Regions from separate parts of the Rhodoferax sp. ZS1R25 genome, predicted to be linked through region 1. Evidence: predicted binding sites of a transcription regulator. Region 1 holds the regulator's gene; the other holds the start of a gene.
What was found. Region 1 encodes FliA, which starts transcription of late flagellar genes. Its sites were predicted from a motif close to CTAAAGTTTNNNNNNNNNNNGCCGNTA; they were not measured.
Positions count from the first base shown of each region.

Region 2: AC097R_RS04315 (putative motility protein) is a predicted target of FliA. The motif match lies at 1,585-1,611, and genes of this name have one in related genera.

Region 1 covers NZ_JBWMAZ010000005.1:61,644-77,339, reverse strand. Annotated here, with positions in the region: gene flhF (flagellar biosynthesis protein FlhF) at 1-1,312, shown strand, start outside; gene AC097R_RS20700 (hypothetical protein) at 1,305-2,102, shown strand; gene AC097R_RS20695 (RNA polymerase sigma factor FliA) at 2,102-2,818, shown strand; gene AC097R_RS20690 (hypothetical protein) at 2,839-3,219, opposite strand; gene flgM (flagellar biosynthesis anti-sigma factor FlgM) at 3,259-3,588, opposite strand; gene flgA (flagellar basal body P-ring formation chaperone FlgA) at 3,683-4,423, opposite strand; gene flgB (flagellar basal body rod protein FlgB) at 4,601-5,047, shown strand; gene flgC (flagellar basal body rod protein FlgC) at 5,077-5,481, shown strand; gene AC097R_RS20665 (flagellar hook assembly protein FlgD) at 5,499-6,143, shown strand; gene flgE (flagellar hook protein FlgE) at 6,168-7,415, shown strand; gene AC097R_RS20655 (flagellar basal body rod protein FlgF) at 7,432-8,172, shown strand; gene flgG (flagellar basal-body rod protein FlgG) at 8,191-8,973, shown strand; gene AC097R_RS20645 (flagellar basal body L-ring protein FlgH) at 8,982-9,701, shown strand; gene AC097R_RS20640 (flagellar basal body P-ring protein FlgI) at 9,768-10,916, shown strand; gene flgJ (flagellar assembly peptidoglycan hydrolase FlgJ) at 10,918-11,844, shown strand; gene flgK (flagellar hook-associated protein FlgK) at 11,861-13,804, shown strand; gene flgL (flagellar hook-associated protein FlgL) at 13,836-15,203, shown strand; gene AC097R_RS20620 (YuxH family protein) at 15,207-15,696, shown strand, end outside.
Region 2 covers NZ_JBWMAZ010000001.1:913,948-929,643, forward strand. Annotated here, with positions in the region: gene AC097R_RS04310 (M48 family metalloprotease) at 1-1,340, shown strand, start outside; gene AC097R_RS04315 (putative motility protein) at 1,347-1,550, opposite strand; gene AC097R_RS04320 (M14 family metallopeptidase) at 1,661-2,803, shown strand; gene AC097R_RS04325 (ferritin-like domain-containing protein) at 2,901-3,482, shown strand; gene AC097R_RS04330 (PQQ-dependent sugar dehydrogenase) at 3,506-4,825, shown strand; gene AC097R_RS04335 (hypothetical protein) at 4,835-5,362, opposite strand; gene AC097R_RS04340 (FKBP-type peptidyl-prolyl cis-trans isomerase) at 5,482-5,925, opposite strand; gene AC097R_RS04345 (ABC transporter substrate-binding protein) at 5,978-7,132, opposite strand; gene AC097R_RS04350 (extracellular catalytic domain type 1 short-chain-length polyhydroxyalkanoate depolymerase) at 7,242-8,267, opposite strand; gene AC097R_RS04355 (hypothetical protein) at 8,408-8,842, opposite strand; gene htpG (molecular chaperone HtpG) at 8,982-10,964, opposite strand; gene AC097R_RS04365 (hypothetical protein) at 11,138-11,401, shown strand; gene AC097R_RS04370 (esterase/lipase family protein) at 11,398-12,666, opposite strand; gene AC097R_RS04375 (pseudouridine synthase) at 12,666-13,613, opposite strand; gene AC097R_RS04380 (NADPH-dependent FMN reductase) at 13,785-14,357, shown strand; gene AC097R_RS04385 (transglutaminase-like domain-containing protein) at 14,403-15,317, shown strand; gene AC097R_RS04390 (J domain-containing protein) at 15,314-15,655, shown strand; gene AC097R_RS04395 (SPOR domain-containing protein) at 15,666-15,696, opposite strand, start outside.

The DNA.
Region 1 (15,696 bases):
CGCCGAAGACACGCTGGCCACACTGGACCAGAACGCTGGCAAGCCCGGAGGGAACAAACAGCAGCCCGCGCCGCGCAACAGCACGCCACCCAGCTACCAGGATGTGGCAAGCCAAGTGGAGGACGATGCAGAACAATTGGCCATGAGCACGCTGTCGTTCCAGGACTATGTGCGCGAGCGCATGATGCGCCGCCGCCACGAGGCCGCGCAAACCCAGCCCCAAACCACCATCCTGCCCCCGCCTGTGGCCCCCGAGCCACCCCAGGCGCCGGCGCTCAAGCGCATCAGCATGGACGTAGAAGCCGCCCCCCAAAGGCCGGTGCCCGCACGCAAGCCGCCAAGCTATACGCCCGCTCCTGCCGTGCCGCAAAACATGATGGATGAGCTGCACGCCATGAAGGAGCTGATTGAAGACCGCTTCAATACCCTGAACTGGCTGGGCCAGGCGCGGCAAAATCCCATCCAGTCCAACCTGATGCTGAAGATGATTCGCGCAGGCTACTCGCCCACACTGTCCCGCACGATTCTGGAGCGCATGCCTGAAGACATGGATGCGGCGGAATCGGTGCGCTGGGTGATGGACGTGCTGGAGCGCAACCTGCGCACCGACGCCAGCAGCCCGCCCCTGCACGAAGAAGGCGGCGTGTTTGCCCTCATAGGCGCCACCGGCGTGGGCAAGACCACCACCGCCGCCAAGCTGGCCGGCCAGTGCGCCCGCGCCCATGGCCCCGGTAGCGTGGGCCTGATCACCCTGGACACCTACCGTGTGGGTGCCCATGAGCAACTGCGTGCCTACGGCAAGATGCTGGGCGTCGTGGCCCACCTGGCGCATGACAAGGCCGCCCTGCAAGATCTGCTGGGGCTGCTGGCCAACAAGAAAATGGTGTTGATTGACACCACCGGCATTGCCCCACGCGACCCGCGCAAGCGCGAACTGATGGAGCTGCTGGACTTGCCCAAAATCAAGCGCCTGCTGGTGCTCAATGCGGGTGGCCATGGGGACACGCTGGACGAAGCCGTGGCCTGCTTCAAAACCCCCACCACGCTGCAAGCCATTCTGTCCAAGACCGACGAGGCCGTGAAACTCGGCCCCGCCCTCGATGCCGTCATCCGACACCAATTGGTGTTGCGCGGTGTGACCAACGGCCAGCGCGTGCCTGAAGACTGGGAACCCGCTGTCGCAGCCAAGCTGGTGCGCATGTCCATGCGCACGGCCGGCGTGTCCGCCTACGACCCCAAGGCCAGCGACCTGGGCTTTTTCTTCAGCCAGTCCAGCAACGCGGCCACCGGCCAGGGGCGCCTGGATGCTTGATCACCCGATCAATCAGGCCGCAGGTCTGCTGGACCTGGCAGTCGTCCCTGCGCCCAAGCTCATCGCCATGGTCAGCCATGGTGACGAGCAGGTGGAACTCCCACTGTTGCTGCAACTGTGCAATGCCCTGGTCGGTTTCGGCCACCCGGTCACGGTGCTGGACGGCACGGTGCTGGAAACCCCGGACAACCCGGGTTTGGCCCAGTTGTTTGATTACTCCATGGCGCCGCCAGCCGTATCCGATGCGCCTTCGTGGACGGTTCTGCCGGCACGGCTGGGGCTGCAAACCCTGGCCAGCGGCAGCGCTACCGGCATGCATTCGCTGGTAGATGCCGGAGGACTATTCCCCCACGAGAGTGTGGTGATTGTGTACAGCACGGCGCAAACGCTGGCCCATTTGCTGCACGGCAGCGGCGTGCGCCCGGTGCTGGCCGTGTCCACGGCCAAAGCCTCGCTGCTAACCAGTTATTTGGCCCTCAAACGCCTGTTGCTCAAAGGTGCACTGGAACCTACCATTGTCAATGTGATGGACAATGCAAGAGCCAAAACACCGGTGTCCGAAAACCGCACGCCCACCAGCTTGAACGACTGCGCCAAATACTTTTTGAATTACCAAGTGAACGCCCTGAACATTCCGGCCCCCACCACCGATGAGCGCCCCTCGGCCAGCATCGGCCGGCTGGTGCTGGGCCTGCTGGAAAATGCCATGGCGCTGAACAGCGGCTGGTCCGCTCCCCACCGCCCCTATGCGCCCACGGTGCGCCACCACTACCCCACAGGGGCACACTGATGTACTCCGCCAAAGGACAGCTGGACCGTACCGCTTTGATCAAGCAGTACCAGCCGCTGGTGCGCCGCCTGGCCCACCACATGATGGCCAAGTTGCCCGCCAGCGTGGAAGTGGATGACCTGATCCAGGTCGGACTGATTGGGCTGTCGGACGCGCTTACCCGCTTCGAGGCTTCGCAGGGCGTGCAGTTTGAGACCTTTGCCACCCAGCGCATTCGCGGCGCCATGCTCGACGAGCTGCGTGAAAACGACTGGATGTCGCGCGGCTCCCGCAAGAGCCAGAAGGAAATTGAAGTCGCGATGCGCAAGCTGGAGCATGTGCTGGGCCGCAGCCCCGCAGAATCCGAAATTGCGGCGGAACTGGGAATGGGCCTGGCCGAATACCAAAGTCTGCTGGGCAAGGTGCGCGGCACGCAGCTGGTCTACCTGGAAGACATGACGCGGCGCAACGAAGACGATGACACCTTCCTGGACCGCCACGTGGCCGACAACGATGCCGACCCGCTGAATATGCTGCGGGACATGCGCCTGCGCCAGTCACTGGTCACCGCCATCAAGGCCCTGCCCGAGCGCGAACAGTTCATCATGAGCATGTACTACGAGCAGGACATGAACCTCAAGGAAATTGCGGCAGTATTGGAAGTGACCGAATCGCGCGTCTGCCAGCTGCACAGCCAGTCCATCGCCCGGCTGCGGGCAAAGATGCGATCCCACTGAGCAGGGGGATCGCTTAGCCCTCAGGCCGTGAAACTTTGGAAACGGCCGGAAGCCTTCGGGCCCGCACCGTAAGGGCTGGCTGTCGGGGCCGCATAGGTCTGGGTTTGGGTGGCGGGAACCACCACCTGGAGAGCCTGGTCTACCAAGGCTTGTCGGCGCAACAGGCTTTCACGCAACACCGGAAATCCCTGGCTTAGGGCTTTGGCACGGCGCAGCTGGGTCGAGGAGATGCCCGACTTGGCCGAGAAAACCTCCAACTCGCGCGCGAATTCCACCGTCATTTGCTGCAGCTGGCTGCTCAGAGACTCCAGTTGGGAAGTGTCGCCATCACGCAGGGCAGCGGCTACTGCGCCGAACTGCTGCTCGAGTGCGTCAAACCGCGATTGTGAATCCTTAGACATCCTGAAACCTCCGCACCGTAGATAGTGCGCAGGCCGGATTTACCGCGTGGTGCGGTTCAGCATTTCCTGCGCGTTGGAAAGAAGCTTGTCGGCAATCGCCTCGGCGTTCACCACATAGGTGCCATCTTCGATGGCCGCTTTCACGGAGGCGACTTTCTGGGTGTCCACATCCGCATCGCTGCGCTCGGGCTTCTCCAGAGAACGCGCCAACGTGGACACGGTGACGGCCACACCCGCAGAGCGCGTGCCTTCGGCCGCGCTGTTGGTCGCAGCCGTGCTGGCGCTGCTGCTCTGGGCCGCTTTTTGGGCAGCACCGGACACCGTGGGCGTGACGGACGAGGGGATATCTGAGGGTTGACCTATCTTCATGGCATTCTCCAAAGCCGCGATAAGCGCGGCCTCGTGGGATTGTTATCGGCCAGATCATGACGGACTTTAGGGTTCTTTGCACAGGAAGTTGGACTCAAAGGTCAATTTTGACTGTACGAACATCCAGCACCATGCCCGATGTGACCCGCCCGTTGTCCATGCGGACCCGGGCCTGCTGGCCCACCACCCCGGCAGACAGGGCCTGGGCATCGCTGGACACCTGGAACCCAGGGCCCTGTGCGACCACCCGTACCGAGGCACCAGCCTGAAACACCTGCGCCGGCTTCACCATGCCCTGGCGCAAGGCCTGGCCTGCACTGAGCAGCCGGGTCGCCGTTTGTCCCACCCACAGGGGGCGCTCCTGCAGCACCGCTGAGGGCTCTTCGGCCCAATCCACCTCGGCCTCGATCACATCCGACTCCGCCAACGTGGCACCCGCCACCACTTGGCTCTTCAACACCCAGGCCGGGCCCACGGCCTTGACAACCACGGGCAAGGACACATTCCAGCGGCCCATGCCGTCGGCGCAACGCAAACCCACGCGGCTGCGGCCCCACAGGCGGGCACCGGGCGGAACATACGCCTCCACATTGCCGCAGACCGCCAGCCGCAAGCGGCCATCCAGCGCGCCCACGCTCGACTCCATGCGCAGGCCCGGGTTGTCCGCATTGGTTTTGGCCACCGTATCGCGCACCCAGCGCTGCGCGAACGCCTGCAAATCGCCCAGCGCCATGTCTTGGGCCCAGGCAGCAGGCACCACGGCCAGCACGGCCAACGCCAAGCCGCCACGCAGCCAGCGGGGCAGCAGATGCGCGAATCGCAAGCACGGGGACATGGCGGCACTCCTAAGTTGCAGCAACTATAGGCAGCCCCTCGCCCGCGCAAACCCGCCAAATGCAGGCCAATCCCCCCGCTATTCCTCCGCTAAGAAATTAAAGCTTTTCCCATAATTGCCGCACGTCCCCATCCCGGCCCCTCCGTCTGGACCGGACGCCCTTAGCCGAGGTAGCCCATGTTTGCCAATTTGACCAACGCCCTGGACTTTCAAGCGAAAGCTTTGGTGCTGCGCGCCGAGCGTCAACGCGTCATTGCCAGCAACATCGCCAACGCGGACACGCCTGGCTACTCCGGCCGTGACGTCAATTTCAAGCAGGCCATGAGCGAAGCCATTGGCGAAAGCCAGGGCGTGCGCCTGTCCACCAGCAGCAGCGCCGGCCTGTCCAGCGATGGCACCACCAATGCACGTCATATTCCCCTGCCGAGTGCCAATGGAAGCGGCGCCCTGGGCGATTCCAAGCTGGACTACACGGTGCAAACGCAACCCGCCATGGACGGCAACAGCGTGGACCTGGACCGCGAGCGGGCCAACTTTGTGGACAACTCGGTGCGCTACGAAGCCACCCTTCGCTTCATTAACGGCTCATCCAGAACAATCTTGAGTGCCATTCAGGGCCAGTAGGCCTCTGACCACGACTGAGGAGTCCCACGATGTCCATGTTTTCCATCTTCAATGTGTCTGGCAGCGCCGTCAGCGCCCAGTCGCAGCGCCTCAACGTGGTCGCCAGCAACCTGGCCAACGCCGATGCGGTAGCCGGCCCCGACGGCCAAGGCTACAAAGCGCGCCAGGTGGTGTTTGAGACCGTGCCCATGGGCTCGGACGCCTCCTCGGGCGTCAAGGTCAGCTCCATCAGGGAAAGCAATGACCCCCTGAAGCGCGTGCACAACCCGACCCATCCGTCGGCCGATGCCGATGGCTACGTCACCCAATCCAACGTGAACCCGGTGGAGGAGATGGTGAACATGATCTCGGCCTCGCGGTCCTACCAAAACAACGTGGAAGTCATGAACACAGCCAAGACGCTGCTGCTCAAGACGCTCCAAATGGGTCAATAACCTCAGAGGCACACACCATGGTCGCCAGCGTAAGCAACACCAGCTCGACAAACACATCCGCCACGGGCACCACGCAAACCAGCGCGCAGGCCCAGACGGACCGTTTCCTGAAACTCCTGGTAGCCCAGCTGAACAACCAGGACCCCATGAACCCCATGGACAACGCCCAGATGACCAGCCAGATGGCACAGATCAACACGGTGTCGGGCATCCAGGAGCTCAACGAGACCATGAAGTCCATGGCCACCCAGTTCTCCTCCATGCAGGTGCTGCAGGGCGCCTCCATGGTGGGCCGCGAGGTACTGACCGAGGGCAACAGCCTGTCGGTGAGCTCGGGCGTGGGCAAAGGCAGTCTGCAACTGGCCGGCGAGGCCGACAAGGTCACCGTGCAAGTGCTGACCCAGGGCGGCCAGGTGCTGGGCACCATCAACATGGGCGCGCAAGCCGAAGGCCGCCATAACTTCGAGTGGGACGCCAGCAGCTACACCGGCACCACCACACCGGTCTTCAAGGTCACGGCCACGCTGAGCGGCAAGGCGGTCGATGTCACACCGCTGACGCGCAGCACCATCGAATCCGTCAGCACCGGCACCGGTGGGCTGAACCTCAGCCTCAAGAGCGGCGCAACCGTTGCCTACGACGCCATCAAAGTCATTCTCTAATTCGCCACCCACAAGGACCACGCCATGAGCTTTCAAACAGGACTCTCCGGGCTCAATGTGTCGAGCAAAAGCCTCGATGTCATTGGGAACAACATTGCCAACTCCAGCACCGTGGGGTTCAAGTCGTCACGCAATGAGTTCTCCGAGCTGGTGGCTGGATCGCTGGGCACGGGCGGCGGCAGTGCGGCCGGCATCGGCGCGGCCACGGCGGCCATCGCGCAGCAGTTCTCGCAGGGCAACATTAACATCACCGGCAACAGCCTGGACGTGGGCATCAACGGGGGTGGCTTCTTCCAGGTGACCAAGACCGACGGCACCATTGCCTACACCCGCGACGGCGAATTCAAGCTGGACAAGACCGGCAACCTGATCACCAACACCGGCTCGTTCTTGATGGGTTACCCCACCGACAACACTGGCACCGCCACCAGCATCAGCCCGCAAAAACTGGTGATGCCCACCGGTGCCCCGATTCCCGCCAAGGCCACCGCAGCCATCACGGCCGAGTTCAACCTGGACGCCCGCGCCAAGGACGCTACCCAGTCCGTGGCAGCCGGTGTCACGCCGTCGCCGCGCGCCACTTACGGCACCTCCATCAGCGTGTACGACGCCCAGGGTGTGGCGTCTTCGGCCAACCTGTACTTCCAGAAGACCGATACGGTTGCCAATTCCTGGGACGTGTATACCGACCTGACCAGCGCCACCCCGATCGGCACCATGACGTTTGACGCCACGGGCAAGGTCACCGGTCCTGCAGGGTTCACGCTGACCATTCCCAGCGGCACGATCACCTCCAACAACCCCAACGAACCGACCGGCAAGATCCCCAGCGCCATGACGGTCGATATCTCTGGTGTCACCCAGTTTGGTGCGGCCTACAGCGTGACGGCCTTGTCGCAAGACGGCTATGCCGCAGGCGAATTCACCAGCCTGGCCATTGACGGCAAGGGCGTGATCAGCACCAGCTACTCCAACGGCCAGACCCTGAAGACCGGCGGCATGATTGCCCTGGGCGACTTCCGCAACCTGCAGGGCCTGGCGCCCGTGGGCGGTGGTGAGTACCTGGAGACCTTCAAGTCCGGTCCCGTGGTGCTGGGCAAACCCGGCATTGGCAAGTTTGGCGAAACACGTGCGGGCTCGATTGAAGAGTCCAACGTGGACATCACCGCCGAGCTGGTCAACATGATGACCGCCCAGCGCAACTACCAAGCCAACGCACAGACCATCAAGACGCAGGACCAGGTGATGTCCACGCTGGTCAACCTGCGCTAACCGAGGCTAGACCACCATGGACCGCCTGATCTACACCGCCATGACGGGCGCCAACGCGGCGGCCAACCGCCAGGCCGTCCTGTCCAACAACCTGGCCAACGTGTCCACCAATGGCTTTCGGGCCCAGTTGGCCACCTACCGTGCCGTGCCGCTGCGCGGCGAAGGCGCCACCACCCGCGTGTTTGCGGTGGAGGCCACGGCCGGCCACCTGAACACCCCCGGCCCGGCCCAGCGCACCGGCCGCAGCCTGGACGCCATGGCCATGAACGACGCCTGGTTTGCCGTGCAGGGCCTGGACGGCACCGAGGCCTACACCCGCAACGGCAACTTCGAAGTGGCCACCGACGGCACGCTGACCACCGGCAACGGCCGCCAGGTGCTGTCCAGTGACGGCGGCGCCATCACCTCACCCGCCGGGGCCGAGCTGAGCATCAGCCCGGACGGCAACATCAGCGCCAAGGTGGGCGGTCAGCCCGCCAACGTGATTGGTCGGCTCAAGCTGGCCGTGCCCACGGCCGACGACCCGCTCAAGCGCGGTGACGACGGCCTGTTCCGCACGCTGTCGGGCGACCCCATGAACAACGAAGACACCGCCCGGGTGCAGGTCGGTGTGCTGGAAGGCTCCAACGTCAACGCCATCGAATCCATGGTCGGCATGATCCAGACCGCCCGCCAGTTTGAAGCGCAGATGCGCCTGATGCAGACCGCCGAATCCAACGACCGCTCGGCCGGCCAATTGCTTGGCTTGCAAGGCTAACCCCCCAGGAAACACACCATGATCAACTCCCTTTGGATCTCCAAGACCGGCATGGAAGCCCAGCAAATGCAGCTGGACGTGATTTCCAACAACTTGGCCAACGTCTCCACCAACGGCTTCAAAAAAGCCCATGCGGTGTTCGAAGACCTGATGTACCAAAACCTGCGCCAGGTGGGCTCCAACAGCTCGGAACAGTCCACCCTGCCCACCGGGCTGCAAGTGGGCCTGGGCGTGCGCACGGTGGCCACCAGCCGCACCTTCTCGCAGGGCAACCTGCAGCAGACCAACAACAACCTCGATGTGGCCATCCAGGGCAACGGCTTCTTCCAGGTGACCATGCCCGACGGCACCACCGGCTACACCCGCGACGGCGCCTTCCAGCTGGACAACCAGGGCCGTGTGGTCACCTCCTCCGGCCTGCTGGTGCAAGGCGGCATCACCGTGCCGGCGAATGCCACCAACCTCTCTATCGCGCAGGACGGCACCGTGTCGGCCACGGTGCCGGGCACCACCACCCCCCAGTCGGTGGGCACCATCACCACGGCCAGCTTCATCAACCCCGCCGGCCTGGAGCCCAAGGGGCAAAACGTGTACCAGGAAACCGTGGCCTCAGGCCAGCCCAATGCGGGCGTGCCGGGCTCCAACGGCCTGGGCGCCGTGATGCAGGGCTTTGTGGAAACCTCCAACGTCAACGTGGTGCAGGAGCTGGTGACCATGATCCAGACCCAGCGCGCGTATGAGATGAACTCCAAGGCCATCCAGACCTCGGACCAGATGCTGCAAAAATTAGGACAGCTGTGAGGTTTGCTATGAAAAAAGTAGCTACTGGCGCATATTTCACGGGGGCTAGATGTGGTTTTTACCTGTCACTGGCGAGCACCCTGCTGCTGGGCGCCTGCCAAGGCATTCCGCCCAAGGCGGTGGTGGACTTTGCCGAAGTCAAACCCGAGCTGAGTGCCGCCACCAACGTCGCACCAACCAAGCCCTCCGGCGGCAGCCTGTTCCACCTGGCCACCTACCGCCCGGCGTTTGAAGACAGCCGCGCCCGCGCGCTGGGTGACATCGTCACCATCCAGATCGTCGAAAGCCTGGCCGCCAGCCAGGTCTCCAAGTCCACGGTGAACCGCAACAGCTCGATCGACTCGGCCATCACCCCGCCCCTGCCCAGCATGCTGGGTCCGGACTTGAAAAACCTGGAAATGTCTGCCAAGACCAATAACGATTTCTCGGGCAAAGGCGGCACCGAAGCCGCCAACACATTTTCCGGCTCCATCTCCACCACCGTCGTCGAAGTGCTGCCCAACGGCAACCTGGTGGTGGCCGGTGAGAAGCAGATTGGTGTGAACCAGAATGTGGACGTGATGCGGTTCACCGGTACGGTCAACCCGCGCATGCTGCAACCCAACAATGTGATCAGCTCGCTGCAGGTCGCCAACGTGCGCGTGGAGTCCAAGGGCCGCGGCGCCCAGGGCGAAGCGCAAACAGTTGGCTGGTTATCCCGGTTCTTTTTGAACTTTCATCCGTTCTAAAGTTCTCCAGAATAGTGCCGAGGGGTAATAGGTCCAGTCGGACCGTCCCCATTACCGACTCTGCACATGACACACCGGAACCAAGCTGTAACACCCCGAGGCCGCCCATGGCTAGGCGGTTGGTGCCTGGCGCTCCTGATGGCAGCAGCCAGCGGCACCGCTTTGTCAGCCACCCGTATCAAGGAAGTCGCCGCCATTGAAGGCGTGCGCAGCAACCAATTGACGGGCTTTGGCCTGGTCGTGGGCCTGGACGGCACCGGCGACCAAACTACGCAGATGCCCTACACCTCGCAGGGCCTGGCCAATTACATGAAACAGCTGGGCCTGACCCTGCCCGCCGCGCAAATCGCCCAGTTGCAAATGAAAAACGTGGCCGCCGTGCTGGTCACCACCCAACTCCCCGCCTTCGCCCGCCCCGGCCAGACGCTGGACATCAACGTGTCCTCGCTGGGCAACGCCAAGTCGCTCAAGGGCGGCACACTGATTTCCACCCCACTCAAGGGCGTGGACGGAGAGGTGTATGCGCTGGCCCAGGGCAACCTGATCGTGGCCGGTGCCGGCGCTGCGGCCGGTGGCAGCAAGGTCACCGTGAACCACCTCAGCGTGGGCCGTATTCCCGAAGGCGCCCAGGTCGAGCGCGCTGTACCCACCAACCTGCAAGAGGGCGACAGCATCAGCCTGAGCCTGAATTCGTCGGACTTTCAGACCGCACGCAAGGTGGCCCAGGCCATCAACCGCAAATTTGGCGCCGGCGTGGCCCAGGCCCAAGACGGCCGCACCGTGCAGGTCAAGGCCCCCGGCAACCCCAATGACCGCGTGAACTTCATCGCCGAGATGGAAGAGCTGCCCATTGAATCGTCGGTGGCCGCGGCCAAAGTCATCATCAACTCACGCACCGGCTCCATCGTGCTCAACCAGGCCGTGACCCTGGGCCCCTGCGCGATTGCGCACGGCAACCTGTCCATCAGCATCTCCAGCACCCCGGTGGTGAGCCAGCCCAGCGCCTTGTCCGGCGGGCAAACCGTGGTGACCGAAAAAGCCAATATCGACATCAAATCCGAGCCCGGCAAGCTGATCCAGATTCCCGCAGCGGCCCAACTCACCGATGTGGTGAAGGCCTTGAATTCACTGGGCGCCACGCCGCAAGACCTGTTGGCCATTTTGCAAGCCATCAAGTCGGCCGGCGCGCTCAACGCGGAACTGGAGGTGATCTGACATGAGCTACGGATCCATCTACGGCACCTCGTCACTCTCCAGCTCGCAGAGCCTGGCGGTTGATTCCCAGTCGCTCAGCAACCTGAAGTTCGACGCGAGCAAGGCCACGCCGGAGACCATCAAGGAAACGGCCAAGCAGTTTGAATCACTGTTCATGCGCGAGCTGGTGAAAAGCATGCGCGAGGCCAGCAACAGCATGAAATCCGGCATGCTGGACAACCCCGGCAGCGACCTGGGTGCTGACATGCTGGACCAGCAGTTTGCCGTGCAGATGTCGGGCCAGCCTGGCGGCCTGTCGGAGATGATCTCCCAGCAGCTGGCACGCCAGATGGGCGTGACCATGCCCGGCACCACGCCCCCCACGGCCACCGGCACCGAACCCGCCAAGGCGGCGGCCAAGGACCTGGGCATGGACGCGAAGATCACCCCGGTGAAAACCAAACGCGCCCCCACCGAGAGCCAGGCCGACTTCGTCAAAAAGCATTCAGACGTGGCCAGCAAAGTGGAGAAAGCCACCGGCATACCCGCCAGCTACATGCTGGGCCAGGCCGGCCACGAGACTGGCTGGGGCAACCACCAGATCAAGGTCAAGGGCGGCGGCAATTCCTTCAACCTGTTTGGCATCAAGGCCGGTGCCAGCTGGACCGGCAAGGTGGCCGAAGTCACCACCACCGAATACGTGGGCGGCGTGGCGCAAAAGCAGGTGGCCAAGTTTCGCGCCTACGACTCCTATGAGGACTCGTTCAAGGACTACGCCCGCATGATCACGGAAAGCCCCCGCTACGCCAAGGCACGCGAGCAGACCACCTCGGCCCACGCCTTTGCCAGCGGCCTGCAAAAGGCCGGCTACGCCACCGACCCTGAATACGCCGCCAAGCTGAGCCGCGCCATCAACACCACGCTGCAACTGCGCCGCGTGCAGGTGTAAACGGAGACCGACCACCATGGGCATTCTGAACATCGGCGCGCAGGCACTGCAGGCCAACCTGGTGGCACTGCAAACCACGGGCAACAACATTGCCAACGTGAATACCGCCGGCTATTCGCGCCAGAAGGTGGTGCTGCAAACCGTTGCTGGCCAGTTCACGGGCGGTGGCTACCTGGGCAAGGGTGTGTCCATTCAGACCATCCAGCGCAACTTCGATTCGTTTTTGAACCGCCAAAGCACGCTGGCCGCCACCACCCAGTCTGCCGACGTAACCCGCGCCAACTACCTGACGCAGCTGACCAACATCTTCCAGGGCGGGACCGACGGCGTGGGCGCCAGCATCAACGACATGCTGAACGCCTTCTCGGACGTGGCCAGCTCCCCTACCGACCTGACCGCACGCACCGTGGCGCTGACCCGCGTGGACGAAACCGCACGTCGCCTGCGCTCTGCATCGCAAAGCCTGGACGACCTGCAAAGCGGCATCGCCCAGTCCATCGGCGAAAAGGTCACCGCCATCAACACCCTGGCGCACAACATTGCCGATGTGAACCAGCAGATCTCGCGCGCCCAGGGCAACGGCCAGCCGCCCAACGACCTGCTGGACCGTCGCGACCAGTTGATCCGAGACCTGAACCAGTATGTGCAGACCACCTCCATCCCGGCGGATGACGGCACCGTGGGCGTCTTCATCGGCGGCAGCCAAGCCCTGGTGCTGGGCACCGAGGTGGCGCCCGTGTCCATCGTGCCCGATGACTTTGGCGACACGCTGAAAAGCCGGCTGGCCATCACGCGCAACGGCAGCTCCATGGTGCTGGACGAAAACACCCTGGGCGGCGGCGAAGTCTCGGGCCTGCTGCGCTTTCAGAACAACGACCTGGCCGAGGGCCGCAACCTGCTGGGCCGCCTGACCATGGGCATCACCACCGCCATGAACGACCAGCACAAGCTGGGCCTGGACCTGGACGGCAATGTGGGCGGCAACATCTTCACGCCCACCACCTTTGGCAGTTCCAACATTTACGAAGCCACGGGGCAAACCTCGGCGGCGAGCATGACCCTGTCCGTCGCAGATGTGACCAAGCTGGAAGCGTCTGACTACGAGATCAACTTCACCACCCCGCCCAATGCCTCGGTGAAGCGCATGAGCGACGGGCTGGTGCGCACCGTGGACCTGAGCAGCCCGGTGACGCTGGACGGCCTGACCATCACCACCACCGGTGCCGCCGGTGCCACCGCGGGCGACCGCTTTCTGCTCAAGCCCTACAGCACCTCGGCCAGCAATGTGGGGCGCGAATTTTCCACCCCACGTGCGCTGGCCGTGGCCGCACCGCTGGCCGCCACGCTCAAGCCCACCAACACCGGCTCACTGGCACTGGCCAGCCTGAGCGCCAAGACCATGGCCACCACGGCGGCCACCGTGCCCCAGCCCAGCTACACCGTCACCTTTACCAATGGCGTGGGCGGCACCACCTACGACATCGTGGACAACACCGCCCTGACCCCCGGTGTGACCGGCCAGCCCTATGTATCGGGCCAGGCCATCAACTACACGCCAGCAGGCTTCCCCGGTTTTGCACTGACGCTGACCGGCATGCCCGCGACCAACGATACGGTGACCATTGGCCAAAACGCCTTTGCCGCCACCAGCGGCGGCAATGCCAGCGCCATGATGGACCTGCGGGACAAGCCCATGTTTGACGGTGCCGCGCTGACCGACGGCTACGCCGGCCTGATCTCGCAAATCGGCATCCGCTCGCAAAGCGCCAACTACTCGGCCCAGGTGTCCAGCAACATTGCCACCAACGCAGAGAAAGACCGCTCGGGTGTATCGGGTGTGAACCTAGACGAAGAAGCCGCCAAGCTGCTGCAGTACCAGCAGGCCTACCAGGCCTCGGCGAAGATGATCCAGATCGCCCAAAGCATTTTTGACACCCTGATCCAGGGCCTTTCCCGGTAGCCGCTAGGCGCCCGACGCTTGGAGAACACGCATGACCGCCACCGCCTTTACCCGGCTCGGGTCCGCCAACGCCTACGACAACACCCTGCGCAACCTGCAATCCCGCCAGACCACGCTGGCCAGCCTGCAAGAGAGCCTGACCTCGGGCAAGAAAATCAACAGCGCCAGCGACGACCCCACGGGCGCCGCCCAGGCCGAGCGCGCGATGAACCGCATTGCCCGCATTGCTACCGACCAGCGCGCACTCGAATCACAGCGCAACGCCATCGCATCGGCCGAAAGCACCCTGGGCAACATCACCGACGCCTTGCAGAACTTCCGCGAGCTGGTGGTGACCGCCGGCAACGGTGCCTACACCGCGTCGGAGCGCACCACCATTGCCAGCCAGCTGACCGGCATGCGCGACCAGATCCTGGCGCTGGCCAATACCAAGGACAGCAATGGCCTGCCGCTGTTTGCCGCACTGGGTAGCGCACTGGCACCGTTTGTGGGCCCGCAGTCGGTCGCGCCGGACTACACCTTCAACGGCCTGCCCGGCCAGGCGGCCAGCGGCCAGTACGCCATTCCGTTCACGCTGGATGGCGAAAGCGCCTTCATGAACCAGCCCGCACGCGATGGCGTGTTCAACGTCACCGTGGGCAACACCACCAGTGGCGCCATTCCCACCAACCGATCACTGACCACCGACGGCGTGGTGGTGAGCAACAGCGCCACTGTGGCCAGCACCGCAGCGCTGGCCCAGGCCACGGCGGGCAACCCCGACTACCCCACCTACAAGATCACCTTCACGGCGCTGGACTCCACCACCGTGCCGGGCACCACCACCGTCACCTACGACATCACCGAGACCCCAGCCGTCAGCGGCCCCGCCCCCCTGGTGTCGGGCGCCAGCGCCTCGTATGCCACGGGCAGCAACGCCAAGATCGCCATCACCGGCATCCCCGGCCTGACGTTCAACATCAACGGCATCCCACCCACCACCGACAAGAACAGCGGTGCCACCGTGATCGGCAGCCCGGCCGTGGGGGACACGGTGGACGTGACCTTCAAGCGCAGCGTGTTCAGCGTGCTGGACACCGCCATCAACGACATCGGCAAGGCCACCAACGCCAACGCAGCCACGCAGGCCGTGGCCCAGGCCCTGCACAACGTGGACATCAGCATGACCCGCATCTCGGCTGTGCGCGGCCAGGCCGGCGACCTGCTGGGTCGCGCCGACCGCATCACCACCGACAACGACAAGCGCAACATCGAGCAAGAGGGCAACCGCTCACGCGCGGAAGACCTGGACATGATCAAGGGCATCTCCGACTTCCAGAACCAGCAGACCGCCTACTCCGCGGCCCTGCAGTCCTACGCGCAGGTGCAAAAGCTCTCGCTGTTCAACTTCCTCGGGTAAGCCATGACCCCCTCGGTGCTGGGCAGCGTGACCATGGGGTACCAACCCCTGTGGAACCAATGGCGCCAGCGCAGCGGCGTGCGCCTGTGGGTGGACCCCTACAGCGGCAGCGCGGTGGATGCACAGCACCTGCTGCAAGCCCTGCAAGAACTTTGGCCTGCCGGCAAGGAAACCCAATTGCTCAGCGTGCGCACGCCAGCGCTTCTGAGTGACCTGCTGAAACACGCGCCGCCCGGTGGCATCTGGCTGGAAGTGCCCGATGCCTGGCTGGGCGACACCCAGCTTGCAGGCCTGGTGCGCCAGGCCCACCAGCGCGGGCGCCGCCTGGTGTGGAGCGGCGAGGTCGGCCAAGCCGCGTCGCAAGCCCAGGTACAAGGCAGCTTTCACAAAACCCTGCGCACCCTGAGCCCGCAAGACGCGCTGGGCGCGCTGCGCGCCGCGCTGCGCCGCACACAAGACGGTGGCAGCGGTGGCGCCGGGGTAGTGTCCAGCC
Region 2 (15,696 bases), on a different contig from region 1:
AGGAATATGGCGTCTACGCCAACCCTGCGGTGCAAAGCTATGTGAATGCGCTGGGCCAGAAGTTGGCCGCGCAAAGCCACCGCAGCCAATTGCAGTGGCACTTCACGGTGCTGGACAGCCCCGAGATCAACGCCTTTGCGCTGCCCGGCGGCTATGTGTATGTGACGCGCGGCATCATGGCCTACCTGGACAGCGAGGCCGACCTGGCCGGCGTGATGGGCCATGAGATTGGCCATGTGACCGCACGCCACGGCGCCCAGCGCGCCACGCGCCAGCAGACGGCAGGGCTGGGGGTGTTTGCGGCCACGGTGCTGGGTGCCGTGTTGGAGGGGCAGGGTTTTGGCGGCGCCGGGCAACTGGCCAGCCAGGCCTCGCAAACCGTGGCGGCGGGTTACATCGCGTCTTACGGGCGTGACCAGGAGCTACAGGCCGATGGCCTGGGCGCCGAATACCTGTCGCGCACCCACTACGACCCGCACAACATGGTGGACGTGATCACCGTGCTGAAAAACCAGGAGCGCTTTGCCGCCGACCAGGCCAAGGCCGAAGGCCGCCCGGTGCCGGCGCAGAGCGACTGGCTGGCCTCCCACCCCAGCAACGACCAGCGCCTGCAGGCCATTACGGCGCTGGCAGCCCAGTACAAAACCCAGGGCGCCTATGGCGACGAGGGCCGCACGCGCTACCTCAAGGTGATGTCGGGCGTGACCTTTGGTGACAGCGCTGCCCAGGGCCTGACGCGGGGGCGCAATTTCTACCACGAGCCGCTGAACTTTGCGATCACCGCGCCTGTGGGCTGGTACATCCAGAACGACAACGAACAGCTGGCGCTGCTGAACACCGCGCGCGACGCCGCCGTGGTGGTGCGCCTGGTACCGCCGCAGGCTGGCAAGACGCATACCGACGTCATCCGCAATGTGCTCAAGCCCACCCAGGGCCGGGTAGAAACCACCACCTTCAACGGCCTGCCAGCCACACGCTTTGCCGGCGCCCGCGCCGACAGCAATGGTCAGACCCAGGCGCTAGAGGCCACCGTGGTCACCGGCCCGGGCGACAAGATTTACCTGCTGCAAACCAGCGCAAAAGACGCCAACGCCCTGCAGCGCGCTCGCGCCCAGGTGCGTGAGGTGGAGAGTAGCTTTAGGGCGCTAACGGCGCAAGACCGGGCCGCGGCCCGGCCCTGGGGGCTCAAAACCGTACCCTACCCCAAAGGCGGTTTTGTGGAGCTAGCCAAAAGCTCTCCTATTGCGCGGCCCGAACAACAGCTGCGCCTGATCAACGGCTTCTACGGTGGTGGTGAGCCGCCAGTGGGGCAGCTGGTGAAGGTGGTGGAAAGCCAGTAAGAAGGCTCAGGCGAAGGTGTTGAGCTTGGTGCCCACGGTGCCGCTGGTGGCCAGGGGCGGCATTTGGGGCAGGGCCTGTAGCAGGGTGGCCGCCGACACAGCTTGCATATCCAGCGCCTTTTTCAGCACCAGGATGTTCACGGCATCGGCCGTGCTGCCTTGGGCGGCAGCGCTGGCGGCTTGCACGGCGGGGGTGCTGGCAATGTTCATGGGAACTCCGGAAATGCAAAGGGCGGTAGGGGGTTATCGGCCACCAGTGGCCCGAACTTGAGGGCGACTTCTACAATGGCCCGGCCCCCTGGACCCAACCGCACTGCCCCATGCCATCCCTCCATATCTCCACCCAGTTTGACTCCGGCGCCATCGATGTGGTGCGCCTGGACAGCCCGCAGGACATCCAGCTGCGCATCCGCAAGGACAGCGCCGCCGACTTTGCCCAGTGGTTTCACTTTTGCCTGCATGGCGCGGCCTACCAGCCCGTCACGCTGCGGTTTCTGAACGCATCGGAATGCGCCTACCCCAAGGGCTGGGAGGGCTACCAAGTGCTGGCCAGCCACGACCGCCAGCACTGGAGCCGCATCGACACCCAGTACGACGGCAAGGAGATGACCGCGCGCTTGACCCCCATGGCGCAGGCCGTGTGCTTCGCCTATTTCGAGCCCTATTCGTACGAGCAGCACTTGGACCTATTGGGCTCGGTCGGCGCTTCCCCCTGGGTGCAGCTGCAGCGCCTGGGCAGCACTGTGCAGGGGCGCGACATGACGCTCTTGCGCATCACCGACGAGGCGGGCACCACGCCGCTGGAAGACAAAAAGAAGGTCTGGGTGATCGCCCGCCAGCACCCCGGCGAATCCATGGCCGAGTGGTTTGTGGAAGGCATGTTGGAGCGCTTGCTGGACGGTGACGACGCGGCGGCACGCGTGCTGCTGGACCGCTGCGTGTTTTACGTGGTGCCCAACATGAACCCCGATGGCGCCGTGCTGGGCAACCTGCGCACCAACGCCGCCGGTGCCAACCTGAACCGCGAGTGGGCCGCCCCCAGTGCCGATAAATCGCCCGAGGTGCTGCTGGTGCGCCAAGCCATGCTGGACACGGGGGTAGACCTGTGCCTGGACGTGCATGGCGACGAAGGCCTGCCCTACAACTTTGTGGTGGGCTCCGAGGGTACGCCGGGCTACAGCCCGCGCGTGGCCGAGCTGGAAGACGCCTTCAAGGCTGTCTGGCTGGCCAGTTGCCCGGATTTTCAGGACACAGTGAACTACGGCCGCACGGCCGCAGGCCAGGCCAATATGACGCTGGCCACCAACTGGATCGCCCAGCAGTTCGGCTGCCTAGCCTTCACCATCGAGATGCCTTTCAAGGACAACGCCAATCTGCCCGACGTGCTGAACGGCTGGAGCGGCGAGCGCTCCCGCAAACTGGGCGCCAGCGTGCTGCAGCCGCTGTTGCAGGTGGGTTTCTAGCGCCGCGTGTGCGGCACCGCACAGTTCAAATGGGGCGCTGGCCCCATGCTGAGGACATTCCTGGAAACGCTAGGACCATGTCTTGGAGGTGCTGCAAATGAGAAAGTCTGATGAGATTGATGTAGGTGCACTGCGTGAGCGCGCGCGCCGTCACATGGAGCAGGGTGCGGTGACCGAGGGCTACACCGCCGACCGTCCTGCGGTGCTGAAAATGCTTAACAGCGCGCTGGCCACCGAGCTGGTGTGCGTGCTGCGTTACCGGCGCCACCACTTCATGGCGCGCGGCATCCATTCCCAGGCCGTGGCCACTGAGTTTCTGGCCCATTCCAACGAAGAGCTGGTCCATGCGGACCAATTGGCCGAGCGCATTGTGCAATTGGGCGGCGAGCCCGACTTTGCCCCCGACACGCTGCTGGAGCGCAGCCACGCCGAGTACCGGGAGGGGCCCACGCTGTCAGACATGATTCGGGAAAACCTGGTGGCCGAGCGCATCGCCATCGACAGCTACCGCCACTTCATTGGCTACCTGGGCGACCAGGACCCCACCACACGGCGCCTGCTGGAAGCCATTTTGGCGGTGGAAGAAGAACACGCCGATGACCTGTCGGACCTACTGCAGCATGTGCCGTCCGTGCCACCTCCGGCCCAGCAGACGTTGGGCCTGCACGCCATCATTTAGTCCTATCACTAGGCCTAGTGTCCATGCGCTGCGCCCTGGTTGCTTTGGCGTGTGTGGTGGGGGCCGCACTGGTTGCGTGCGGTGAGACCGCCACGTTACCGGTGTCCGCGGGGACCGGGCCCCACCCCACACTGCCGCCACCCGCCCCCACGCTGATACCGACCGTGAACACCGCATTGGCGGTGGGCTGGGCGCCGGGGCAAATGCCCGAGTCCGTGGCAGGAACCCAGGTGCAGGCGTTTGCCAGCGGCCTGGACCATCCGCGCTGGCTGTATGTGCTGCCCAACGGCGATGTGCTGGTCGCCGAGAGCAATGCGCCCGCCAAGCCCGATGCCCACCCCTCGCTGCGCGAGAGGATCATGGGGCTGGTGATGCGCCGTGCCGGGGCCGGCGTGCCCAGTGCCAACCGCATCACCCTGTTGCGCGATACCGATGGCGATGGCGTGGCCGATACCCGCACTGTCTTCATTGATGCGCTGCGCTCCCCGTTTGGCATGGCGCTGGTGGGCAACACCCTGTATGTGGCCAACACCGATGCCGTGCTGCGCTTTCCCTATGCGCCCGGCGATCTGCAGATCACCGTGCCGGGCGAGACGCTGGTGGACCTGCCCGCCGGCCCCATCAACCACCACTGGACCAAAAATCTCATCCCCAGCGCCAACGGCCAGCAGCTGTACGTGACGGTGGGCTCCAACAGCAATGTGGCCGAAAGTGGCCTGGAGGTGGAGGCCGAGCGCGCGGCCATCTGGGTGGTGGACCTGCCTGGCGGTGCGCACCGCGTGTTTGCCTCGGGGCTGCGCAACCCCAACGGAATGGCCTGGGAGCCTACGTCCGGAGCGCTGTGGACGGTGGTGAATGAGCGCGATGAAATTGGCAGCGACCTGGTGCCCGACTACCTGACGCAGGTGGACGACGGCGCCTTTTATGGCTGGCCCTATAGCTATTACGGCCGGGTGGACAGCCGGGTGACGCCGCCGCGCCCCGACCTGGTGGCCAGTGCCCGCCAGCCAGACTACGCGCTGGGCCCCCACACCGCATCCCTGGGCTTGGCATCTGCCCAGGGCAACCAGTTGGCAGCGGGGTTTGTGCAGGGCATGTTCATTGGTCAGCACGGCTCTTGGAACCGCCGCCCGCGCAGCGGCTACAAGGTGATCTTTGTGCCCTTTGACAAGGGCTTGCCATCCGGCCCGCCGCAGGATGTGTTGACGGGTTTCCTTACCGATGACGGCCATGCGCGCGGACGTCCGGTGGGCGTGGCGCTGGACACCCGCGGCGCCTTGCTGGTGGCCGACGATGTGGGCAATGTGGTGTGGCGGGTCAGCCGGGCCGCGGGGCCCCACTGAACCGGCCGCTCATGCCGACTGCGACAGGGCGGCCTGGCCTTGGCCCAGTAGTGATTTGCTGATTTCGTCGGCGGCCTTCGCCCGCTCCGTTTCGCCTTGGGTGTGTACCACCAGCACTACGCTGCCGGACTTGATGGCGTCCATCACCAGTTCAGAAAAGCGCCCCTCTTTGCTGGCAGTGCCGGCCACCGCCCCCACAATGCCGCCCACGCTGGCAAACCAGCCCAGCATGGCCAGCGGTGCAACCAGCGGGCTGGCTACAAACAGGGTGATATTGGCCGCCCACAGCAGGGCGGTGCCCACGGCACCCACGCCGGTTCCTACGGCTGTGCCGATGGCGCCGTCCACCACCATATGCTTGAGAATTTCGTCGCTGCCCTCGGTCGGCGAGTGGGTGGGCATGTCCTGCAGTATCTCGATGCGGTCCGCAGAAAACCCCAGGTCGACCAGGCGGGCTTGCACGCGCGTCGCTTCTTCCCGGGTGGTGTAGAGGGCGGACACCCGGTGGTCCGTGCCAGGGTGGGCAGTTGTGGTCATGCGGGCACTCCAATCAAAAAATGGGCCGGCCCCAGCAGGCGCTTGCCCGTGGAGTCCGACCCATTGTGGAAGGGGTGAAGGCTGTGTGTCGGTGCGCCGCACCACGCACAGCGCGCGGCTTACTTGCCGTTGATGCCCAGCAGTTCCACCTCAAACACCAGCGTTGCATTCGGGGGCACCACGCCACCCGCGCCACGCTCGCCATAGGCGATCTGCGGTGGGCAGGTCAGCTTGGCCTTGCCACCTATCTTCATGCGCTGCACGCCCTCGGTCCAGCACTTGATCACGCCGTTCAGTGGAAACTCGATCGGCTCGCCGCGCTTGTACGAGCTGTCGAACTCGCGGCCATCGGGGAAGGTGCCGCGGTAGTGCACTTTCACCTTGTCTGTGGCGCTAGGGCTGGCACCGCTGCCGTCCTTGAGCGAGCGGTACACCAGCCCAGTGCTGCTGACCACGGCGCCGTCTTCTTTGGCGGCCGCAGCCGTGGTGGCGTTTTGGGCCCAGGTGAGGGAGCTGGCAGCCAGAGCCAAAGCCAAGCCGGTGTGTCGCAAAAAGGTGTTCATGTCAGGCAGTGTTGAAGAGTTCATCCAGCCTGCATTGTGTCAGCCCAGGGTGTTAGCGCATGTAACGTCCGCCCGGGCCCACCACCACGGTTTCCACAAACTTGGAGCCATGGTGGTTGGTGGGGCTGAAGTCCAGCGTGTAGCCGCCAATGTCCACGTTCTTCATGCGCTCCAAGGTGCTCACCATGGTTTGCGGCGTGATGCTCTTGCCCGCACGCACCAGCACGGCCAGCAGTGTGCGCATGTTCAGGTAGCCAAAGAAATGGTCGTAGTCCACGGGCAGGCCGGCGGCGGCCATGGTCTTGCGGAAATCGCGCGTGAGGTTTTGCGTGGCGGTGAAGGGGTAGGGGATGACCACGGTGTACGCCAGGCCACGCGCCTCATCGCCCAGCGCATCCATCAGCTGGCGCGAATTGGCAATGCCCGGGCAGTACAGTGGCGCGCCAACCTGCGCGCGCGCTGCCTTGATGAAGGGAAACAGCGAGGGGCCAAACGCCATCATGATGACGGCCTGCGGGCGCTCGGCGGCCATGGCCTGCGCGGCCGCATTGGCGTCGCTGCCGGTCATCTCCAGCGAGGCCTTGGCCACGATGGTGATGCCCTGCTCCTTGGCCACCTCTTCCACCACGGGCAGCATGAGCTTGCCGAACGCACTGTTGTTGTAAACCAGGCCCACGCGCGAGCGGCCCAGCGCGCCCTGGTTGCGCATCATCTGCACCACCTCGTCGCGGTAGCTGGCGGTGGTGGTGAAGAAGTAGGGGTGCTGCTTGGCGCGCAGGCTGGGCGAGCCGGAGTACACGCCAATCAACGGCACCTTCTTCTCCATCAGCACGGGCATGGCAGCGGCCACGCCCGCGGTGTTGGCAAAGCCGAACAGCGCAATGGCCTTGTGCTCGTCCACCAGCTTGCTCACGTTGTCCATGCACAGCTTAGTGTCGTAAGCGTCGTCCAGCGTCACCAGCTTCACGCGCCGGCCATTCACGCCGCCCTTGTCGTTGAATTCGGCGAGCGCAAGGTCTTGCCCCTTGAGCACCGCGGCCAACGTGGAGGCGAGTGGTCCGCTCAGGTGCGCGCTCTGGCCAATCACGATGTCGCCGCTGTCGGCAGACACCGTGCTTTGGGCCAACGCCGCTTGCACAGGCAATGCGCCGGCGACCAAGGTGCCCAGCGCTTGGCGCCGGGTGAATGCGGGAGAGGAAGAGTGCATCGGGGCCTCAAGTTGAAAACGTGCGGCAGTGTGCGGGCACGGGTGCGCCGTGGTCTGTCACACGCCGGACAACCTAAGGAAAACCCCCATCTGTGGCCCGCTCCGGCGCTCAGGCATTGCGCGTTGCACCACGCAGCGTGTGTTCACGTTGTGCAAACGCCCACACCATGCGCGACGCATCGGGCCCCGCAGGGTCTGCGAAGGCCTGCGTTGCAGCACCGCCGCTCCACGCATGGCCCAGGCCCGCCACCTCCGCCAAGGTGGCAAAGACGCGTCGACCAACTTTCCATTCACGCAGCGCGACCGCATAGCGTGTGCCACGCTGTACCGTTCTTGGGGGCGCAGCTTTGGCGCCCGCAGTCGCCGCCCAACGCTGTACCACCAGTGCACCGTTGGACGGTGCGACCACGGTGTCCCGGTTGCCCTGAATCACCAGGAGCGCGGGCAGAGGGATTGCAGGGGCGTGCAGTGAGGTGGCGCTTTTGGGGATCCGGCCGCGCATCGCTGCCAGCGCCGTTGCGGTGGACTCTGCCATGCCCGGGCCCACGCCGGAGTGCATGGCCACCGCAAGAAAGCGCTCGGGGTGGTGCAACGCCATCAGCGCAGCCATGCTGGCCCCGGCCGACATGCCGGCGACCACAATGCGACGCGCATCAACGGGGTAGGTGGCGCGGATGTGATCGATTGCCGACAGGATGCTGGTGGCTTCTCGGAGCGCGCGGCCAGAGCGGGTGTCAAACCAGTTCCAGCAGCCCTGGACATTGGCAACCCGGTCTTGCTCAGGGTACAGAACCATAAAGCCCGCCGACGCCGCCAAGCGGTTCATGTGGGTGCTGCTGGCGAAGCTGCGGGCATCCTGCCCGCAACCGTGCAGCATCACCACCAAGGGGATTTGGCTGGACGGCAGTTTTCCGGTCGGGTGAAAGAGGTGGTAGCGCCGCAGCCCGCCAGGGCTTGCCGCAATCCCGGTACGCCAGTGGTTCGTTGTCGGCGCCGCGGTCTTGCGCTTTCTGGGTACTGCCTTGGTGGCCAGCTTGCTCGCTTTCTTACCCGCCCGCAGCGCACTGCGGGTCAACGCGCCCACCTGGCGCTGCATGGCCTTGGTAAAAAAGCTCTTCATCCATCGTTTGGCCATAGGTGGTGTGCGTCGCAGCCCGTGCAGGAAAAGACCCCAGGACAATGCGGCCACGCAGCATCACCCCCATGGCCTTCACGGTAGGCGAGGCCGTTACTTTTCTGGGTGTGTTGCCACACACAGGCGGGTGGCCGAACGGACTAAGTGTGAGCTTTGGTCGGACGCTGCTTCAGGGCTGCACTGCGCCACAGCGTGCCTGCGGTACCCAGTGCCAGCGCAGACCCCGCCAGCACCTCAAACCAGATCGTCAGGTTGGTCGCCAGGGTATGTTCGGCGCACAGGGCCAGTGTGTAGTGCAGCAGCCCATCGAGCCCGCAGGCACCATACGCCATGAGCAGCATTGCGCCCAGCGCATGCAGCCCCATGCGGCTCACGATGAGTCCCGCCACCCCCAGGCAGCTGACGGCCAGCCACGCCCAGTACACCGTCTCCCGCGTGATGAAGGCGGGCATGTTGGGGTAGATGGCAATGAATTCCGCGTTGTGTGCAAAGTGCGTGAGGCTGGCGATGAAGTACATGGCCAGCAGCAGCCAGACGGGTTTAGGGAGGTGTGGGGCGGTGAGGGGTAGGGGCATGATGTCTCTCGCGTGGGGTTCGACGAAAAAGCCTCAGCAGTCTTGCGACTCTGAGGCTTGATTTGCTACCAATTCAGTAGCTGCTTGCGCATATTCCACGGGGGCTAGAGGCCAGTTTTGCTTCTAACCCCCTCTTGCATCACACCAGCAAGGCATTCACCCGCTTCACGTACGCCGCCGGGTCCGCAGGCAATCCGCCTTCAGCCAGCAGCGCCTGGTCAAACAGGATGTGGGCCAGGTCGTTGAAATGCACCGAGCCGTCCAGCTTTTTCACCAGCGCATGTTCGGCGTTGACTTCCAGCACCGGCTTCACTTCGGGTGCTTGCTGGCCAGCTTGCTTGAGCATGCGGGCCAGTTGGGTGCTCATGCCGTGGTCTTGCACCACCAGGCAGGCGGGGCTGTCGACCAGGCGGGTGGTGACGCGCACGTCTTCGGCCTTGTCCTTCAGCGCCTCTTTCAGCTTGGCCAGCAGGGGCTTGAAGGCTTCCGCGGCTTCCTCGGCGGCTTTCTTCTCGGCCTCGTCTTGCAGGCTGCCCAGATCGACCGCGCCCTTGGCGACGGACTGCATGGGCGTGCCGTCGAAGTCGTGCAGGTAGTTCAGCGCCCATTCGTCCACGCGGTCGGTCATCAAGAGCACTTCGATGCCCTTCTTCTTGAACACTTCCAACTGTGGGCTGTTTTTGGCGGCGGCTGCGTTGTCGGCGGTGATGTAGTAGATGGCCTCCTGGCCTTCCTTCATGCGGGCCTTGTAGTCGGCCAGCGACACGCTGACGCTGTCGGTGGTGCTGGATGCAAAACGCAGCAGCTTGGACAGACGTTCCTTGTTGGCAAAGTCTTCGCCCAGACCTTCTTTCAAGACGGCACCAAACTCTGCGTAGAACTTGCTGTACTTGCCCACCTGGGCCTTGTCTTCTTCCGACACCACATCGGTTACGCCATCCGCGCCGGCTTCGGGCAGCTTGTCGTGTTTGGCCAGGTCTTCCAACATGCCCAAGACGCGCTTGGTGCAGCCTTCGCGGATCGCCTTCACGTCGCGGCTTTCTTGCAGGAGTTCGCGCGATACGTTCAGTGGCAGGTCGGCGCTATCGACCACGCCCTTCACAAAGCGCAGGTAGGTGGGCAGCAAGGCTTCGGCGTCGTCCATGATGAACACGCGTTTGACGTACAGCTTCACACCGGCCGACTTCTCGCGGTTGTACAGGTCCATCGGCGCCTTGCCGGGGATGTACAGCAGCTGGGTGTATTCGGTGCTGCCTTCCACGCGGTTGTGCGTGTGGGCTAGCGGCGCCTCGAAGTCGTGGCTGATCTGCTTGTAGAAGTCGTCGTACTGCTCTTGGGTGATGTCCTTCTTGGCGCGCGCCCAGATGGCGTTGGCCTTGTTGACGGTTTCCCACTCGCCGGTTTTGACCATGGCGCCGGGCTGGCGGCCACCGTTTTCATCCGACGGGTTGATCAGTTCGCCGTCTTTCCACTCTTCCTTTTCCATCTGGATGGGCAGGCTGATGTGGTCGGAGTACTTGTTGATGATGCCCTTGACCTTCCAGGCCTGGGCGTAGTCCTGGGCGTCGTCGCGCAGGTGCAGGATGACGCTGGTGCCGCGGGCTTCGCGGGTGATGCTTTCCACCTCAAACGCACCACCACCGCTGGCGCCGCCGTCGCTGACCCAGCGCACGGCCTGGTCGGCGGGCAAACCGGCACGGCGCGATTCGACAGTGATCTTGTCGGCCACGATGAAGCCAGAGTAAAAGCCCACGCCGAACTGGCCGATGAGGTTGCTGTCGGCCTTCTGGTCGCCGGTGAGCTTGCTCACGAAGTCTTTGGTGCCGCTTTTTGCGATGGTGCCCAGGTTGTCGATGGCTTCCTGTTGGCTCAGACCAATGCCGTTGTCGGTGATGGTCAGCGTCTTGGCGTCCTTGTCGAAGGTGACTTTCACCTTCAGCTCGGGGTCGTTCTCGTACAGGCCGCTGTTGTTGATGGCCTCAAAGCGCAGCTTGTCGCAGGCGTCCGATGCGTTGGAGATCAGCTCGCGCAGGAAAATCTCCTTGTTGGAGTACAGCGAGTGGGTCACCAGGTGCAGCAGTTGTGCCACTTCGGCCTGGAAATTCATGGTTTGCTTGGTCATAGATAGGTCTCTGAGTCTCAATAAAACGGTTTACGCGCCTGTCAGGCGGTGCCTGCGGCGCGAGCAACCCTCAATTATGGGCGAGGCCGGACTTTTTCAAGCCGGGCCCCTTCCCCCGCGCGGGCGTTAGCGCTACATTGCCAAAAAAAGCATTCAGGGAAGAAACAAAGACCATGAAACCGGACCAGACCACGCCGCCCCCTGACAAGCGGGCGGCCACACCCTCCGCGGCCCCCAAGCCTTTTGACGGCTTGCTGGACCCCTTGCCCGTGCCCGAAGTGAGTGAGAGCGATACCGACACCGCCTGGGGTCTGTGGGAGGCCAGTGTGGGCGGCTTGCTGGATGAGGGCCAGCCTGCGGGGACGCCCCCGCCCCATGGCTACGAGCCCACCCAGCCGGCGGGCCTGGACGGCGAACCGCCGCCCGACAAACGCTAAGTTGGCCCCGCGCCCGGCGTCAGCCAGGCCAGTAGCTGCGCGGTTACCTCCGGGCGGTGCAGCAGCTCCATGTGGTTCATTTGGTAGGCAATGCACTGGTTGGGCTTGGCAAACACCAGATTGCGTTTCGCCTCGTCATGCAGGCCCAGCGCGCTGCGCAGCGGCACCAGGCCGTCGCCCAGCAGCCGGTCGGCCAACGCGCCGCGCTTGGTGGCGGTGGTGGCGGCCAGGGTGTAGCAGGCCACGCCCTCCGGCAGCGGCACGGGCACACGGCGGTCCGGTCCCTTTTGAAACCGGTTGCGGCCCTGCCAGTCCTGCGGGCTGACACAGCCATAGCGCAGATCGGTGATGCCGGCGCTGCGCAGCTGGCCCAGCTTGGCAAAGGGGCGCGAGTAGGGCGTGGCGCCCAGAATCACATCCACCCAATTGCCCGCACGCTCCAGCGGCGCGCCGTGGTGCGGCGTGCCCAGAAAAACGATGTTCTTCAACACCTGCAGCCACGCGGGTTGGCTGTCCCGCGCCTGCTGCACCGCGCTGCGGGTGACCAGCCCGCCCATGCTGTGCGCCAGCACGGTGATATCGCTCACCGGCACGGGCCACTGGGCCACCAGCTGCGCCAGCTCTGCGGCCAGCGCCGCGCCGTTGTCCGAGGTGTGCAGGCCGCTGTTGTAGCGCACGTAGACCGGGGTGTAGCCCAGCGCGGCCAGGGCCGTGGCGTGGCTGCGCACCTCGCCACTCGCCGTGGTGTGGGTCCACTGCAGGTCGTTCATGCACAGGCCGTGGAGGATGACGAGCAGCTTGCCGCCCACGGTGGTCTTCGCAGGCAGTGTGTCGGGCCGGGCCCAGTCCAGCACTTGGCCCGCGTGGCGTAGTTGCATGCGGGTGGCCAGCGGGTTGCCGCTGGCGGCCAGGCGGTCGCCAAGCACGCCGTTCAGGGCGGCCAGCACGGCCTCGCGTTGTGGGGTGTCTGGCGCTTCGGCATCGGCCGCGTCCAGCAGAGGCTGCAGCTTGCCCAAAATGGCTTCGGCGCCACTGCCCACCAGCTGGGTCACGCCCTGCACGGTTTGGTAAACCAGGCCGGTCAGGCCGCGCGTGGTGCCGACGGTTTTGCCGCCCGGTACGCCCATGCTGCCCCAGACGGACTGGTGCACGCCCTCGGCCATGCGGGCCACACCGCGGGTGGCCTGGGTGGCCAGTTGCACCACGCCGCGCAGGTCAGACGCGCGAAAGTGCTGCAGGGCCTTGGGCCGGGGGGGCAGTGCCATCAGAACTTTTCGTGTGGCTGCAGGTAGCGCCACTGGCCCACCGGCAGGTTGCCCAGCATGACCCGGCCCACGCGCACGCGCTTGAGGCCCACCACGCGCAGGCCCACCAGCTCGCACATGCGGCGGATCTGGCGCTTCTTGCCCTCGGTCAGCACAAAGCGCAGCTGCTCGGGGTTTTGCCACTCCACCTTGGCGGGCTTGAGGGCCTGGTCGTCCAGGCGCAGGCCGTGGCGTAGCAGCTTGAGTTTTTCGGGCGGGAACACGCTTTGCACATCGCTGCTCACGGGGTCGTCATCGTCAATGCGGCTGAGCTGCTGCACCTTGCCGCCATAGGTGGCGGCGGGCGAGTTGGCTGCTGCGCTGTTGGCCACACCGGTGTAGACCACGCGCACCAGGTATTCCTTTTCCATCACCGAGTCTTCGCCAATCAGCTGGCGCGCCACGCGGCCGTCCTGCGTCAGCACCAAGAGGCCCGTGGAATCGATGTCCAGCCGGCCAGCGGGCACCAGGCTCTTGAGCTGGCTGCCGTGGAAGAAAAAGCGGGCGTTGTCCTCGGCCCAGCGGTTTTGCGGCTGGATCAGGGTGATGGCGGGCTCGTGCCCGTCTTCGGCTTGGCCGCTGACCACGCCGATGGGCTTGTTCAGCAGGATGGTGACCTGGTTGGCCTGCTGGCCCTGGGCTTGTTTGTCGATCTCGATGCGCACGCCCGGCAGCACCTGCATGCCCATCTCGGCCACCTTGCCGTCCACTTTTACCCAGCCTTTGCCAATCCACTCGTCGGCCTCGCGGCGCGAGGCCATGCCCAACTCGGCCATGCGCTTGTTCAGGCGCACCGTGCCATTCGCGCCCTGGGCGGCGGTGTTGGCTTGGCCCGCGGGAATGGCGGCACGCGCAGGTGGTGGCGCGGCGCGGCGGAAGGTGGGAGCGGGCGGTTTGGAGTCGGTCATGGGTGCTATGTTTTTAGGAGCTGCTTGCGCATATTTTACGGGGGCTGGGTGCCAGTTTGTTGCACAAATTGCCGGGCCGGCCGCTTGGCGGACTTCGCTGCCGCTCTGTGCGCTTGCGAACGGTGGATGGGCGGCTACACGGGCAGCATGGGCTCTTTTGGGAGAAAACGCATGAGCCTTTACCGGATCGCCGTGTTGGTGGGCAGCCTTCGCCGGGACTCTTTCAACCGCAAGCTGGCCAGCGCCGTGGCCTTGCTGGCGCCCCCTGAATTTACGTTCCAGCAGCTGGCTCTGGACGACCTGCCGCTCTACAACCAGGACGACGACGCCCACCAGGCCGATGCGGTCAAGCGGCTGAAGGACGACCTTGCCAACGCCAACGCCCTGCTGTTTGTCACGCCCGAGTACAACCGCTCCATCCCCGGCGTGCTGAAAAACGCTATTGACCACGCCTCGCGCCCCTATGGCCAGAACTCGTGGGAGGGCAAGCCGGCCGGCATTTTGGGCGTGTCGGTTGGGGCTATTGGCACGGCACTGGCCCAGCAGCACCTGCGCAACATTCTGGCCTACCTGGATGCGCCCACCATGGGCCAGCCCGAGGCCTTTTTGCACGCCAAAGACGACTTCTTTGACGCCGACGGCAAGATCGGCCACGCCAGCCTGGAGTTCATGCAGGACTGGATGGATAGCTACGTCGCGTGGGTGAAAAAGCAGGTGGGCGAAGAATCCCCCGCCAACGGCTAAGCCCTCCACGGACCGCCGAACTTCAACCGCTGCAGGAGGTTCCACATGCTGCTGTCTCTGGACATTGACACCTACGCCCCGGCGGACGAAGCGCCGGCCGTCGCGCCTCCCCCGCCACCCCAGCCCATCCCGACGGGCACGGGACTGCAGGTTCGCGTGGGCTTTGAGATGGAGTACCTGTGCCCGGCGCCCACGCCGATGCTGCTGGCCCTCAGCATCCACTACACGCGCGCTGGCGACCTGATCGTGCCCGACTTGCTGCAGACCGAGCCCCCGGTGGCGGTGGACACCTACCGCGACACGTTTGGCAACTTGTGCAGCCGCATCGTCGCGCCCGAGGGGCGGCTGGTGCTGCGCACCGATGCGCTCGTGCACGACACCGGCCTGCCCGACGCCGTGGTGCCCAGCCTGCAGCAGTTGCCGGTGGAGCAGCTGCCCGAGGCGGTGCTGATGTACCTGATGGGCAGCCGCTACTGCGAGACCGACCAGCTCTCCGACATGGCCTGGCTGCGCTTTGGCAGCGGGCCCACGGGCTGGGCGCGGGTGCAGGCCATCTGCGATTTTGTGCACCGGCACATCGAGTTTGGCTACCACCACGCGCGCTGCACCCGCACCGCGCTAGAGGCCTACCGCGAGGGCCAGGGCGTGTGCCGCGACTACGCGCACCTGGCCATAGCGTTGTGCCGCTGCATGAACATTCCGGCCCGCTACTGCACCGGCTATCTGGGCGACATTCGCAGCCCGGCCTTGCCTGGGCCGATGGACTTTGCCGCCTGGTTTGAAGCCTATCTGGGTGGCCGCTGGTACACCTTCGATGCGCGCAACAACACGCCCCGCATCGGGCGGATGCTGATGGCGCGCGGCCGCGACGCCTGCGACGTGGCTCTGACCAACACCTTTGGCCCCAACACGTTGCGGCGCTTTTCCGTCTGGGCCGAAGAAGTGGCGCCCAGTCTATGACTGACGCCGAGCGTAGCGAAACCTTGTATGACCTGTTGGAGGTGAGCCCACGGGCCAGCACCTTGGTAATCCGGGCCGCCTACCGGTGCCTGGCGCAGCAGCACCATCCCGATAAAAATCCTGATGTGGTGGGCGCTGGTGGCAGGTTGGCCTATATCAACCAGGCCTATGCGGTGTTGTCAGACCCAGGGCGGCGCCAGCGCTATGACCGCACACTGGGCATCGTCAGCGGCGTGAACGAGCGCCGCGGTCTGGGCGTGCCTGCCACCGACAACTTTGAGCTGCGCGGCTCCGACCACCAGACCTCCAGACCCTTCGGCTTTCGCCCCCTGGGCTGATCTGGCCCGCTCAGTGTTCGAAGACGATGGCGTCCAGCTGC